DNA from 3 places in the Arthrobacter sp. NQ7 genome. Region 3 is predicted to be linked to each of the others. Evidence: riboswitches for the same ligand, from Rfam matches in the RefSeq annotation. Region 3 holds a riboswitch; each other region holds the start of a gene.
What was found. Region 3 has a riboswitch for thiamine pyrophosphate ahead of thiD (bifunctional hydroxymethylpyrimidine kinase/phosphomethylpyrimidine kinase). Riboswitches for the same ligand answer to the same signal wherever they lie in the genome.
Positions count from the first base shown of each region.

Region 1: linked by a shared signal. The riboswitch ahead of thiO (glycine oxidase ThiO) and the one ahead of thiD (bifunctional hydroxymethylpyrimidine kinase/phosphomethylpyrimidine kinase) in region 3 are both predicted to bind thiamine pyrophosphate.
Region 2: linked by a shared signal. The riboswitch ahead of PUN71_RS16425 (ECF transporter S component) and the one ahead of thiD (bifunctional hydroxymethylpyrimidine kinase/phosphomethylpyrimidine kinase) in region 3 are both predicted to bind thiamine pyrophosphate.

Region 1 covers NZ_JARFXU020000002.1:347,115-351,386, forward strand. Annotated here, with positions in the region: gene PUN71_RS04380 (thiazole synthase) at 1-281, opposite strand, end outside; gene thiS (sulfur carrier protein ThiS) at 286-522, opposite strand; gene thiO (glycine oxidase ThiO) at 519-1,826, opposite strand; TPP riboswitch at 1,819-1,937, opposite strand; gene thiE (thiamine phosphate synthase) at 1,965-2,699, shown strand; gene PUN71_RS04400 (RNB domain-containing ribonuclease) at 2,736-4,259, shown strand.
Region 2 covers NZ_JARFXU020000017.1:33,179-37,450, forward strand. Annotated here, with positions in the region: gene PUN71_RS16415 (energy-coupling factor transporter transmembrane component T family protein) at 1-35, opposite strand, end outside; gene PUN71_RS16420 (ABC transporter ATP-binding protein) at 32-1,576, opposite strand; gene PUN71_RS16425 (ECF transporter S component) at 1,576-2,199, opposite strand; TPP riboswitch at 2,267-2,405, opposite strand; gene PUN71_RS16430 (iron-containing redox enzyme family protein) at 2,655-3,707, shown strand; gene PUN71_RS16435 (CDGSH iron-sulfur domain-containing protein) at 3,721-3,966, shown strand; gene PUN71_RS16440 (DUF4235 domain-containing protein) at 4,070-4,272, shown strand, end outside.
Region 3 covers NZ_JARFXU020000003.1:228,663-232,934, forward strand. Annotated here, with positions in the region: gene rplU (50S ribosomal protein L21) at 1-148, opposite strand, end outside; gene thiD (bifunctional hydroxymethylpyrimidine kinase/phosphomethylpyrimidine kinase) at 413-1,930, opposite strand; TPP riboswitch at 1,938-2,032, opposite strand; gene PUN71_RS05895 (Rne/Rng family ribonuclease) at 2,178-4,272, opposite strand, start outside.

The DNA.
Region 1 (4,272 bases), on a different contig from region 3:
GCGGTGAAGCAACCTGCGGTGTTGGGCAGCACCCGGATTCCGTGGTCCACCAGCAGCTGGAACAGTGAGCCGGTCTCGGCCGTGGAGTAGCGGCGCATGGCCACGGTGGTCAGCGCGGTGCCGGAGGCCAGGAGCGCGGCGCCCAGGCCGTCCAGGCTGGGCGCCCCGCCGGTGCCCATGATGAGCCTGGATTCGAGGGCGACGCCGTCGATCACCAGGGCGTCGCCGGCGCCGGCGCCGGTGCCGGTGCCGGTGGAGTGGATGGTGTTGGTTTCGGTCATGGCGTCAGCCTCCCTGTACTGCTGTGACGAGTTCGATGTCGTCGCCCTCGGCGAGCGCCGTGGCGAACCATTGGCTGCGCGGGACCACCTGCGCGTTGTGTGCGACGGCGACGCCCAGCTTGCCGCCGTCCGTCGCCTGGCCGCTCTGGGCAAGCGGGCGACCGGTGACCTGGCTGACGAGGGTGGTGATGGACGCGCCATCGGCCACCTGGTGCGGTTCTCCGTTGAGGGTGATGTTCACGCTGTCTCCTTGATGTGCGGGCTTGTGCCGGCCGCCACCGGCTTGGAAAACCGGTCCGGGCTGAAGGGTGCCCAGCGTGGATCGGTCCTTCCATCCAGCAGTCCGGTGCAGATGGCTGCGGCGGCAGGGGTGAGCAGGACGCCGTGCCGGAAGAACCCGGTGGCGATGATGAGCCCGTGGACGTGGCCGGCGGTGGTGGCGTCCTGGCCGGAGCCCACCGCCACCGGTACCCGGCCCAGCAGGGGGGCGTTGTCGGGGGTGCCGGGACGGGCGCGGGCCGTCGATTCGAGCAGTTCAAGTTCGGCGACGGCGGGCACCAGCGCCTGGGCGTCGCGCAGCAGCTGATAGACGCCGCCGGCGCTGACGGCGTCGGAAAGGGCATCTTCCCGCTGGGTGGCCCCGATGACCACGGTGCTGTCTTGCCGGGGAACGATGTACACCGGCACGCCGTGGACCAGGCCGCGCACCGTGGACGTCACCAGGGGCCGAAGGTGTCCGGGAACGGCCAGCCGGAGGATGTCCCCGTGGACGGGGCGCAACGGCAGCTCAAGCCCGTCCGGCAGGCCGCCAAGCTCCGCCGCGTGCAGCCCGTTGGCCACCACGGTTTCCTTGGCCAGGACCGTGCCGCCGCCGGCCAGGCTGACGCCGGCAACACTCGGGCCCTCCCACAACAGCCCGGCGGCCCGGTCCGGCACGGCAAAGCCCCGCTCCGCCCCGGCGGCGGACAGCTCCGGGTTCCCTTCGGGGGCGCCGCCGAGGGCCAGCCGCAGTGCCAGGACCAGCCGCCGCGGATCCACCTGGTGGTCCGACGGGGTATCCATGGCGCAGGCAATGGCCGGGCTGAGGAGCGGCTCGCGCGTCCGGGCCTCCCGCACCGCCAGCGGCTCCACCGCCAGGCCGTTGGCCTGCTGGACCGTCCGCAGGTCCATCAGGGCACGCCGGTCGGCGGCGTCGGCACCCACGGCCAGCGTCGGCGTCGTCAGGTATCCGCAGTCCTCGCCCGTTGCAGCGGCAACGTGGGCGGCGAAGGCAGGCCAGCGGGACGCCGAATCGAGCATGAGTTCCAGGAGATCCTCCTCCTGGTAGTGCAGTTCGCTGACCGGCGCCAGCATGCCCGCTGCGGCCCAACTGGCTCCGGTACCCGGGGCGTCGTCTATGACGACGACCGAGCGCCCGGAGCGCTGCACTTCCCACGCGATCCCGTGCCCCACCACTCCCCCGCCGATGACGGCGACGTCGGCCCGGACGGTGGAGTTTGCGCTGGCGCCTTCGGGCCCGGGGAGACTGTCAACGGGGTTGCGCATGTGGTTCCTTCCCTACGCCGGCATTAACCGGATCAGGTCAAGCGGTCGGCTCTGACGCCCTCTCAGCCCGGCGCTTTATGACAGCTGCCGCGGGCTCCCGCAGTACCAGCCCAGTTTAGAGGAACTAGGCTTGCAGGCATGAATGTGTCCACCTCATCCTTCCCTGCCGGCCCGCATGCCCCGGCCACCGAAGTTGTCAACGCACGGGACAACGACGCGCTCAAGGCGGCCCGCCTGTACCTCTGCACCGATGCCCGCCGGGACCGCGGCGACTTCGCCGGGTTCGTGGACGCAGCGTTCGCGGGCGGCGTGGACATCATCCAGCTGCGGGACAAGGCCATCGAGGCTGCCGAGGAGCTGGACCTGCTGGCTGTCCTGAAGGAGACGGCAGTCAGGCACGGCAAGCTGTGGGCAGTCAACGACCGGGCGGACATCGCGGTGCTGTCCGGGGCGCCGGTATTCCACATCGGCCAGAAGGACCTGCCCCTGGCGGCGGCGCGCACGCTGGTCAACGGCAACGCAGCCATTGGGCTTTCCAGCCACACCACGCAGCAGGTGGACGCTGCCCTTGCCGCCACCGCCGGCCCGGCAGGCCTGGACTACTTCTGCGTGGGGCCGGTCTGGGCCACGCCCACCAAACCCGGCAGGTCCGCCGTCGGGACCGGACTGGTGGAGTATGCCGCCGAAGCCTCCCGGCAGGCCGGGGAGCCGGTGCCGTGGTTCGCCATCGGCGGGATCGACCACGGCAACGTCCGGCAGGTGGCAGAGGCAGGTGCACGCAGGATCGTTGTGGTCCGGGCCATCACCGCTGCCGCCGATCCCGCAGCCGCTGCGGCATCCCTCCTCGACGCGCTGGACGCCGCCGCCTCCTGATGCCATATCCGTGGACTTGGAGCTAGGCTGATTTTTGTGTCACACCATCGGCTGGCCCCCAACGTTCATGACCACAGGAACGCCCTGGAAGAGGCGTTGGGCCAGCTGCGCACGGAGCTGGAACTTCCGGGTCCGTATCCGGCCGATGCCGTTGCGGACGCCCGCGCTGCCGTGGCGGCGCTGGAGCTGCCGTCCTACGACCTGACCGCCGTCGAATTCATCACCATCGATCCCGCCTCATCCACTGACCTGGATCAGGCGGTGTTCATCGAGCCGGACGGGACGGGCTACCGCGTGTTGTACGCGATTGCCGACGTCCCGGCATTCGTGGTGCCGGGCGGCCCCCTGGACGCGGAAACGCGGCGTCGGGGTCAGACGTTCTACGCGCCGGACGGCCGGATTCCGCTGCACCCGGAAGTCATCAGCGAGGGGGCCGGAAGCCTGTTGCCAGGGCAGGACTGTTCGGCCTTCGTCTGGGACTTCACGCTCGACGGCGACGCAGCCGTGCTGTCCGTAGGTGTCCGGCGCGCCAGGATCCGCAGCCGCGACAAGCTCAGCTACAAGGGCGCCCAGGCGGACCTCGACGCCGGGACCGCCTCCCCTGTGCTGACACTGCTGCGCGAAGTGGGCCTCAAACGGGTGGCGCTGGAACGGGCGCGTGAAGGGGCCAGCCTCAACATGCCTGAGCAGGAGATCGTCCAGCTGCCCGACGGCGGCTACCGCATTGATGCCGTACCGCAGCTTCCGGTGGAGGACTGGAACGCGCAGATTTCGCTGATGACGGGAATGGCTGCCGCGCAGCTGATGCTGGAGGGCAAGGTGGGCATCCTGCGCACCATGCCGGCTCCGGACGAGCGGAGCCTGAAGCACTTCCGGCTCCAGACCGAGGCGCTGGGCAAGCCCTGGGACGGCCAGGTCAGCTACGGCGAGTACCTGCGGTCCCTGGATCCCACCGATCCCCGTCAGCTGGCTATCATGCATTCGGCCGGCATGCTGTTCCGCGGCGCATCCTACACCGCCTTCGACGGCAACGTACCCGAGGACGGCATCCAATCCGCCATCGGTGCTGCCTACGCCCACACCACTGCCCCGCTCCGCCGGCTGGTGGACCGCTTCGTGCTGGTCATCTGCGAGGCCCTGAGCAACGGCGGGGATGTTCCCGGCTGGGCGCGCGAAGCCCTTCCGCTGCTGCCGGGCATCATGGCCGGTTCGGACCAGCTGGCCTCCCGCATGGAGCGCCTCGCCCTGGACACCGTGGAGGCGGCACTGCTGCTGAACCACATTGGGCAGGAGTTCGATGCAATCGTCATTTCCGGCTCCAAACCCCAGAACGGCAACGGCAACGGAAATGGTTCCGGGAACGGGAACGGGACTGGCAACGGGAAGGGCAGCAACGGCAGGAACGGGAACGGCAACGGAAGCTCCGGCATCATCCAGATTGCCGAACCCGCAGTGACCGCGCGCTGCGCCGGCGAACTGGAATCCGGCACCAAGGTCCGCGTGCGGCTGGTTTCGTCGGACATCACCACCCGCCAGATCCATTTCGAGCTGGTTTCCTGAGGCTCCAGCGGGT
Region 2 (4,272 bases), on a different contig from region 3:
GCGCGGTTGCCGGCCAGGGTGAGTTCCTGCCTCATGGCGCCACCGGTTCCGACGCGGCCATCCGAAGCTCCGCCCCGCCCAATGCCCCAGTGAATTCGGCGTCGTGGGTCACGGACACCACGGCGGTGCCTGCGTCCAGCAGCTCGGAGAGGAACGAGGCCAGCTCCGCCCATGTGTTGGCATCCTGGCCGAAGGTGGGCTCGTCCAGGACCAGCACCTGGGGGCTGGCGGCGAGGACGGTGGCAACGGAAAGCCGCCGTTTTTCGCCGCCGGAGAGCGTGTAGGGGTTGGCGTCCACCAGCTGGGTAAGACGCAGCCGCTCCAGCAGTTCGTCAACCCGGTCCTCACCGTGGCCAAGGTGCCGGGGACCGAACAGCAGCTCATCGAGCACCTTGCCGGTGACGAACTGGTGCTCCGGCTCCTGGAACACCGTCCCCACGCGCGAAATCAGTTGCTCGGCCTTCCAGGTGTAGGGGTCGATCCCCGCGCCGCGGCTGAGGTCCAGCGTGGCGGAAACCTTCCCGGAGACGGGTTCCAGCAGCCCGGCAAGGGTCAGCGCAAAGGTCGATTTTCCGGCGCCGTTCGGACCGGTGATGGCGAGGGCCTGGCCTGCACGGACCTGGGCCGCGAGCCCTTCCTGGACCGGGACGGGCGGAATCCTGCGAAGGCCCTTGCGGCGTGGACGTTCGCGGGAGACAGCAAGCCGTTCGGCGGCCAGCAGGAGATTCCCGGTTCCGGGGGCGGGAACCCCGGCACGGCCACGGGTGGCCGGCACGTAGCCCGGCACCCACACCCCGGCGGCGGTGAGCTTGGCGCGCGCCTCGCGAAGCACCAGGTCCGGCGGCCCGTCCAGGAGTACGGCGGGATCGGATGCGGAGCCCGGCTGGAGCACCACGATCCGGTCCACCAGGTCCTTCCACACGGAAACCCGGTGCTCCACCACCACCAGGGTGGCCCCGGTCTTGTCCAGGCAACGGGCGACGGCGCCCCGGACCTCCAGCACGCCGTCCGGGTCCAGGTTGGCCGTGGGTTCGTCCAGCAGGATCAGCCCCGGGCGCATCGCCAGGATGCCCGCCAGCGCCAAACGCTGCTTCTGGCCGCCGGACAGCGCCGACGTCGGGTGGTCCAGCGGGAGGTGGGACAGGCCGACGTCGGCAAGCGCCTCGTGCACGCGCGCCCAGATGGCTTCCCGGGGCACCGCAAGGTTTTCGGCGCCGAAGGCGACGTCGTCGCCCACCCGGGACAGGACCACCTGGGTTTCCGGGTCCTGCTGCATCAGCCCGGCGTGCCCGCGCCGGGCGCGGGGCACGGCGCCGTCAATGAGCAGCGAACCTGACTCGTCGGCGTCGCCTGCCTCGCCGTCGTCGTTGATGTCGCCCAGCACCCCCGCAAGCGCATGCAGCAGCGTGGACTTCCCGGCCCCCGAGGGACCGAGCAGCAGCACCCGCTCGCCGGGGCTGATGTCCAGGTCGAGGGCATGGACGGCAGGCTTGGCCCGTCCGGCATGCCGCCAGCCCCAGCCGCGGGCGGCCACGGCGGCGGGGCGGACCGTGCCGGCGGCGTCCTGGGGAGCCATCAGGAGAAGACTGGCTCCGTGGCGGCCTTGCGGGACGCGAAGGAGCTGAGCACGCCGGTGCGCGCCAGGCCGCGGGTGGCGAGCCAGGACAGGGCGCCGGCGATAACTGCGCCTGACAGCATGCAGAACAGGATGTAGGCCAGCTTGTCACCACCGGAGTAGGCGATGTTCCAGCCCCACGGCGCGAACGAGTCGTTCAAGCCGCAGAACAGGCCCGCGGCCGCACCGGCCAGCAGGGACACCGGCAGGTTGAACCTGCGGTAAACGAAGATGGCGAAGATGATTTCCGCGCCCAGGCCCTGGACGAAGCCGGAGAACAGGACGGATGCGCCGTACTGGGAGCCCATGAGGAGTTCGCCCGTGGCGGCCACGGTCTCGCAGAACAGGGCGGCCCCGGGCTTGCGGATAATCAGCATCCCCAGGACGCCGGGGATCATCCAGCCACCGGCGATCAGGCCGGTCAGGGGCGGGTAGGCGGCGTTCATCGGCACGGAGACCGCGGCCGCAGCCTGGTCCCAGGCCCAGAAAATAACGCCTCCGGCGATGGCCACCAGCGCGGCCACCACGATGTCCACGACGCGCCAGGACTTGCTGGTGGTCTTCTTGATTGCTGCAGTACTCATTGGATCCTCCTGGGAAACAGGAGGGGAAAGTATTCCCGGCCGGCGGCCTGTTGCCGTGCAGCCGCGACACTTTGAGAACTCGACTCCCTTGCGCCGGTACTAACCGGATCAGGTTCGAGGGTCTGCGGCGGTCCGCACTCTCAGCGCCCACCTTCAGTTCCCGGCTGGTGCCGAGGGCCGACGGCGGCGCTCCCCTGTCGTTTTTAGTGTTGCGTTAAATGTGGGTAAGGCTTTTTGCCCTTCCGGACGTGCTCAAGTTTACACCGGAGGGCCCTGCGTGGAGGGCTCCAACGGCCCATCCTGCCGGATGTGACCGGCCCGCCGGCCTATCGAAGCGATGGCTTTAGCTTTTATTAGTAATCATGCTTACTATATTGGTTCCCGGGATGGACGGGGACAGGGCGTGGGAGCTCCGTCCCCGGTCACGGAAACAGCGCGCCGGAACGAGGAGCATCATGAGAATCCCGGAAACCCGAGGGCCCATCAGCAGCGCCCTTCTCACGGCCTTGGCCAAGGCTCCGGATTCCGCTGGCGCGGAACTGGACGGGCTGTACCGGCTGGTGGCGGGGCAATTGGCGGAAACCACCGACATCATTGGCGACGAGGACATCCAGCTGGCCCTTTTCTGCCTTTACGAGCTGCACTACTCGGGCCTGGACGGCGTCTCCGACGCCTGGGAGTGGGAGCCCGGCCTGATCAGGGTGCGGCGGCTGATCGAGGAACCGTTTGAGGCCGCCCTCCGCACGGCCGCGCACCAGGCCGCCGGAAGCCTTGAACTCCCGACCGGCACCTTGGGCAGCGACCAGGTGGCCGATGTCCTCTTCGGCCTTGCGGCCGCTGACACCGGCCCCAGCGTCTCCCGTTTCGTTGCCAGGAAGGCAAGCCTGGACCAGCTCAAGGAGTTCCTGGTCCACAAATCCGTGTACCAGCTGAAGGAAGCCGATCCCCACACCTGGGCGATTCCCCGCCTCAGCGGACGTCCCAAGGCGGCGCTGGTGGAAATCCAGGCAGACGAATACGGCGGCGGGCGGCCTGAGCGGATGCACAGCGCGCTGTTCGCCCGGACCATGCGGGGCCTGGGGCTGGACGGCAGCTACGGCGCCTACGTCGATGCCGTTCCCGCCATTTCCCTGGCCTCGGTGAACCTGATGTCGCTGTGCGGCCTGAATAGACGGCTGAGGGGGGCCATCACCGGCCACTTGGCCATCTACGAAATGACGTCTTCCCAGCCCAACCGGTTCTACGGCAACGGATTCCGCCGGCACGGTTTCGGCCAGGACATCACCCACTACTTCGACGAGCACGTGGAAGCGGATGCAGTCCACGAGCAGATCGCGGGGCGGGACCTGGCCGGCGGCCTGGTGGAAGCAGAGCCGGAGCTCCTCGCCGATGTCCTGTTCGGGGCAACGGCCGTCATGGCCATGGACAGCCGCCTGTCGAACCACCTGTTGTCCTCCTGGGAAGCCGGCACATCGTCGCTCCGGACGGCCGTGCCGGCGGCAGCATGACCCCGGGAACAGCATGACCCAGGAACAAGGAACAGGAGGCAACGTGGACCAGGAATCTGCGGCGGGCTCAATAGTGGTGTGCCCGGACGGACCCTTGATCGTCAGGGGCGGGTTCGAGATCGTCACCCCTTCGGGGGACGCCGTGCCCCGCGACCGAAAGACCGTGGCGTTGTGCCGGTGCGGGGCCTCGGCGATCAAACCCTACTGCGACGGCACGCACAAAATGATCAAATTCCGCACCGAACCACCCACCCCATAGTCCGCCAAGTGCCTGCCGCCCGCCACGTCCTTGCCATGACCGGCACGGCTGTCCGGCTAGGGTGGAGGCAGTCCGTTTTCCGCCGCCGCAAGGAGTTACAGGAATGAACCTTTTCATCAAGCTGCTCGGGACCGGGGTGAGCCTGGGCGCAGGCCTGGCCGGCACCAAGCTGGTCAACACCATCTGGGAAAAAACCACCGGCCAGAAGGCGCCCACCGGCAAGAACGAGGATGTCCCCACCAGCCTGCGTTCCGCGCTGACCTTCGCGCTGATCTCTGCCGCGGTCAGTGCCACCATCCAGGTACT
Region 3 (4,272 bases):
CGGAGGTGACCTTGTCACCGTCAACCAGGAGCAGTGCGGGCAGCTCAATGGTGCTGCCGGCTCCACCGGCGACGCGGTTCAGGGTAACGAAGTCTCCAACGGAAACCTTCTCTTGGCGGCCGCCTGCGCGGACAATCGCGTACACCACTTGGGAACTCACTTCTCTCGACGTTTATAACAAAATTTGCGTGCGTAACCGACTCATTAAAAGCCTGGTTTTTCGCTGTGCCTCAACGCCGTGGGGTCATAACCCAAGTGTTGGCGTAAGCACCGAAGATCCAGAATACGCTAAATCCGACTCCGGCCGCAAATGAGGCTGGTTCCGGCGGGCCGGCTGTGATAGCAACCACAAGCCGGCGGCGGCGCCGTCACCGTGCCGTTCCATGATACTGGTGCCGCCGCCTGCCGGCGGTCAGGAATGCAGCCGCGGCGCGTCGAAAAACTCGAGTTCGAGGCGGCACGACTGTTTGAAGGCGGTGACCATGGCTGACCGCTCATGGTCGGACGCGTTCCGTCCCGCTGCGTCCACGATGGCAATGGCCCTGCGGGTGGCCTCGGCGAAGCCCTCGTCAGCATAAGTGCGGAGCCAGTCCGCGTAGGCGTGCCCGGCCGGTTCGCCGGAGCCAAGGAAGCGGGCGTGCAGTTTTTCGCCCACCTCCGCGTAGAGCCAGAAACAGGGCAGGACCGCGGCGGCGAGGACAGCATAACTGCCCGACGCCGAGGCCGCAGTGAGGTGGTCGACGTACGCCTTGGTGACGGGGCCCAAGCCGGTGGGCGCGGGCCGGGTGCTGAGCCACGAGCGGTGCAGTTCCGATTCCACCTCGAGGCACTGCTGGGCGGAGCCGGCCCAGAACAGCTGCTCGGCCTCGGAGGGGGCCATGGCGCTGGCACGGGCAAGCACCCGCGAGTAGCCGTTGAGGTAAAGGGCATCCTGGGCCAGGTAATAGGCGAAGTCCTTTTCGGCGAGGCCGCCGGAGGCCAGGCCGTTGATGAAGTCCAGCGCGTAGATAGCCTCGAGGTCCTGCTGCGCTTCCGCCCACAGGAGGGCCGCGAAGCCGCCTTCCGGCAGGGCCGGGCGGACGTGGTGGAAGTGGTGGACCGGTCCGTTCCCCTGGCCTACCTCGAGCGTGCCGGAGCTTTCCAGGGCACCTGCCAGCCAGGGCTTGACCGTCCGGAGGGCAGCTTCCCAGTCGCCCACGCGCGCCTGCACGGTGGCCATGGCGGAGGACAGCGAGCAGCCGGTACCGTGGCTGTTGCGGGTGGCAACCCGGGCACCGTGGACTTCCACCACTTCCTGGCCCAGGAGGCCGCCGGTGTTGACCAGGGCGTCCGGGCAGCCGGGACCCGCGAGGTGGCCGCCCTTGACCAGCACGGTGGCCCCGGTGGCCGCTGCGAGGCGCCTGCCCTGGTCCAGCGCCGCTTCCCAGTCCGACGCCGGGTCCTCCCCCACCAGCATGGCGAGCTCGGGCACGTTCGGGGTGATGAGGTGGGCAAGGGGCAGCAGTTCCCGCAGCGCGGCTTCGGCCGATTCCTGCAGGAGCCGGTCACCGCTGGTTGCCACCATCACCGGGTCGAGGACCACGACGGCGGGGCGCACCTTTTCGAGCCACCCGCGGACAGTGCGGATGACCGCTTCATCACCCAGCATGCCGATCTTGACGGCGTCAATGCTGATGTCATCACTGACAGCATCCAGCTGCCGGGCCAGGAACCCGGCGGGAGGAACATGCACGTCCTGCACACCCCGGGTGTTTTGTGCGGTGAGCGCGGTAATGGCGGCCATACCGTAGCCGCCATGGGCGGCGATGCTCTTGAGGTCCGCCTGGATGCCGGCCCCGCCTGACGGGTCGGAACCGGCGATGGAGAGCACTCGGGGGACGGCACGGCCAGCGGGCTGCGGGGCAGCCTCCAGGACAGCCGGGAGGGGCATGGAGAGGGTCGAAGACAAGAGACATCCCTTCGCCGGTACTAGCCGGACAGGTTCAACGGGTCTGGATCTCAGCCGGCCTGTGCGGCACCCCGTGTCGGTTTCCAGACTAGCTGCTGACGCCCGGGCGCGGGAAAGGTGACAGCCCCCGGCATGCAGGAAGTCCCCGCCCGGTGGACTGTTCCCCCGTTATTCGGAGGGGAACAGTCCACCGGACGGGGACTTCCCGGCGCGGTGGTCCGGCGTGGGCTTAGAGCTCCGAGGCGGGCACCCCGACGCCGAGGATGATGGGTTCCTCCGCCGCCTTGCCCGGTTCCGCCGTGGCAGCCCCGGGTTTGCCGGACTCGGGTGCCTTCGCGGCGTGCGAGTGCCCGGCGCCAGTGGCCTGGACATTCTCGTGGTGCTGGACGGCGGTCTCGTTGGCGGCACCCTGGGCACGGCTGGCGGCCCGGTGGCGCCGGGGCCGGCGTTGGCGGGACTGCTCCAGCGTGTGGTCGGAGTAATCATTTTCCGCCGGGGCTTCCACCGCAGCCGGCTGCTGCACCGGCGCCGCTTCTTCCCTGGGCCGTTCGGCGTTCCTGGGCTGTTCGGCTTCGGCAGGCTGTTGGGCAGCCGCGTCCTTGGCCGGTGCATCCTCCATGGCAGAGGCGGGCTGGCCGAGGTGCGCGAACGCTTCGGCCAGGCGGTCCAAGGTGAGTGCCGGCTTGGGCTGGTGCTCCTCAGCGTGCTCCACGAACGGAAGCGGGACCTGCTCGCCGCCGAACGTCAGGACCGCCGCGGGACGCGCCGGGGAGCCGTCGTCGTGCTTCTCCCCGTCGGGTGCGGCAGCAGGCGGAACGGACGGCATCTGCCGTGCAGCGGCCACCTCGTCGTCGTGCAGGTGCGCCGCGTGCGCGGCCGCTGCGATGTTGGCCAGGGCAAGCCTGGTGGCCTCCGCTTTGGCGTGCCGCTCGGCATCTGTCGGGTCGGGCTGGACGGTGTGGACGTGGACTGCCGGGGCCGGAGCCGCTTCAGGCTGCTGGTTGCCGCGGCCGCGGCGGCGTTTGCGCTCCGGGCGGACCCCGGGCTGGGCGGCGTCGTTCCGGTGCCCTTCCGGGCGGTGCGCTTCGCCGCGGGGCTCGGGACGGTTGTCGGTGCGCTGGACATGGTGCTCGGCGGCCACGATGTTGGCGCGGCGGTGCTCCACGGGATCGTCGTGGGTCACTACACCGCGGCCTGCGCAGGCCTCGCACTGTTCGCCGAAGACTTCCAGCAGCCCGGTGCCCATGCGCTTGCGGGTCATCTGGACCAGGCCCAGTGACGTCACTTCCGCGACCTGGTGCTTGGTCCGGTCGCGGCCCAGGCATTCCACCAGGCGGCGGAGGACCAGGTCACGGTTGGATTCGAGCACCATGTCGATGAAGTCGATCACGATGATGCCGCCGATGTCGCGCAGCCGCAGCTGGCGGACCACTTCCTCGGCGGCTTCGAGGTTGTTCTTGGTGACCGTCTCCTCGAGGTTGCCGCCGCTGCCGGTGAATTTGCCGGTGTTGACGTCCACCACGGTCATGGCTTCGGTGCGGTCGATCACCAGGGAGCCGCCGGAGGGCAGGAAGACCTTGCGCTCCAGGGCCTTGTGGATCTGCTCGTCGATGCGCCAGGCGGAGAAGATGTCCTGGTCCTTGGTCCACTTCTCGAGCCTGCCCACCAGATCGGGCGCCACGTAGGTGACGTAGGCCTCGATGGTGTCCCAGGCTTCCTCGCCGGAAACGATGAGCTTGGAGAAGTCCTCGTTGAAGACGTCGCGGACAACCTTGATGGTCAGGTCCGGCTCGCCGTAAAGCAGCTCGGGGGCAAGGATCTTGGTGGACGCCGCCTGGCTTTCGATGCCTTCCCACTGGGCGCGCAGCCGGTTGATGTCGTGCGTCAGCTCTTCCTCGGACGCGCCTTCGGCGGCGGTGCGGACAATGACACCGGCGTGCTCGGGCAGCCGGTCCTTGAGGATGCGCTTGAGGCGGTTGCGTTCGACGTCGGGCAGCTTGCGGGAGATGCCGGTCATGGATCCGCCGGGCACGTACACAAGGTAGCGGCCGGGAAGCGAGATCTGGCTGGTGAGGCGGGCACCCTTGTGGCCCACGGGGTCCTTGGTGACCTGGACCAGCACGGTATCCCCGGACTTCAGCGCGTTTTCGATGCGGCGCTGCTTGCCTTCGAGGTTCACTGCCTCCCAGTTGACCTCGCCGGCATACAGGACGGCGTTGCGGCCGCGCCCGATGTCAACGAACGCCGCTTCCATGGACGGCAGCACGTTCTGGACCTTGCCCAGGTAGACGTTGCCGATCAGCGAGTCCTGCTGCGTCTTGGAC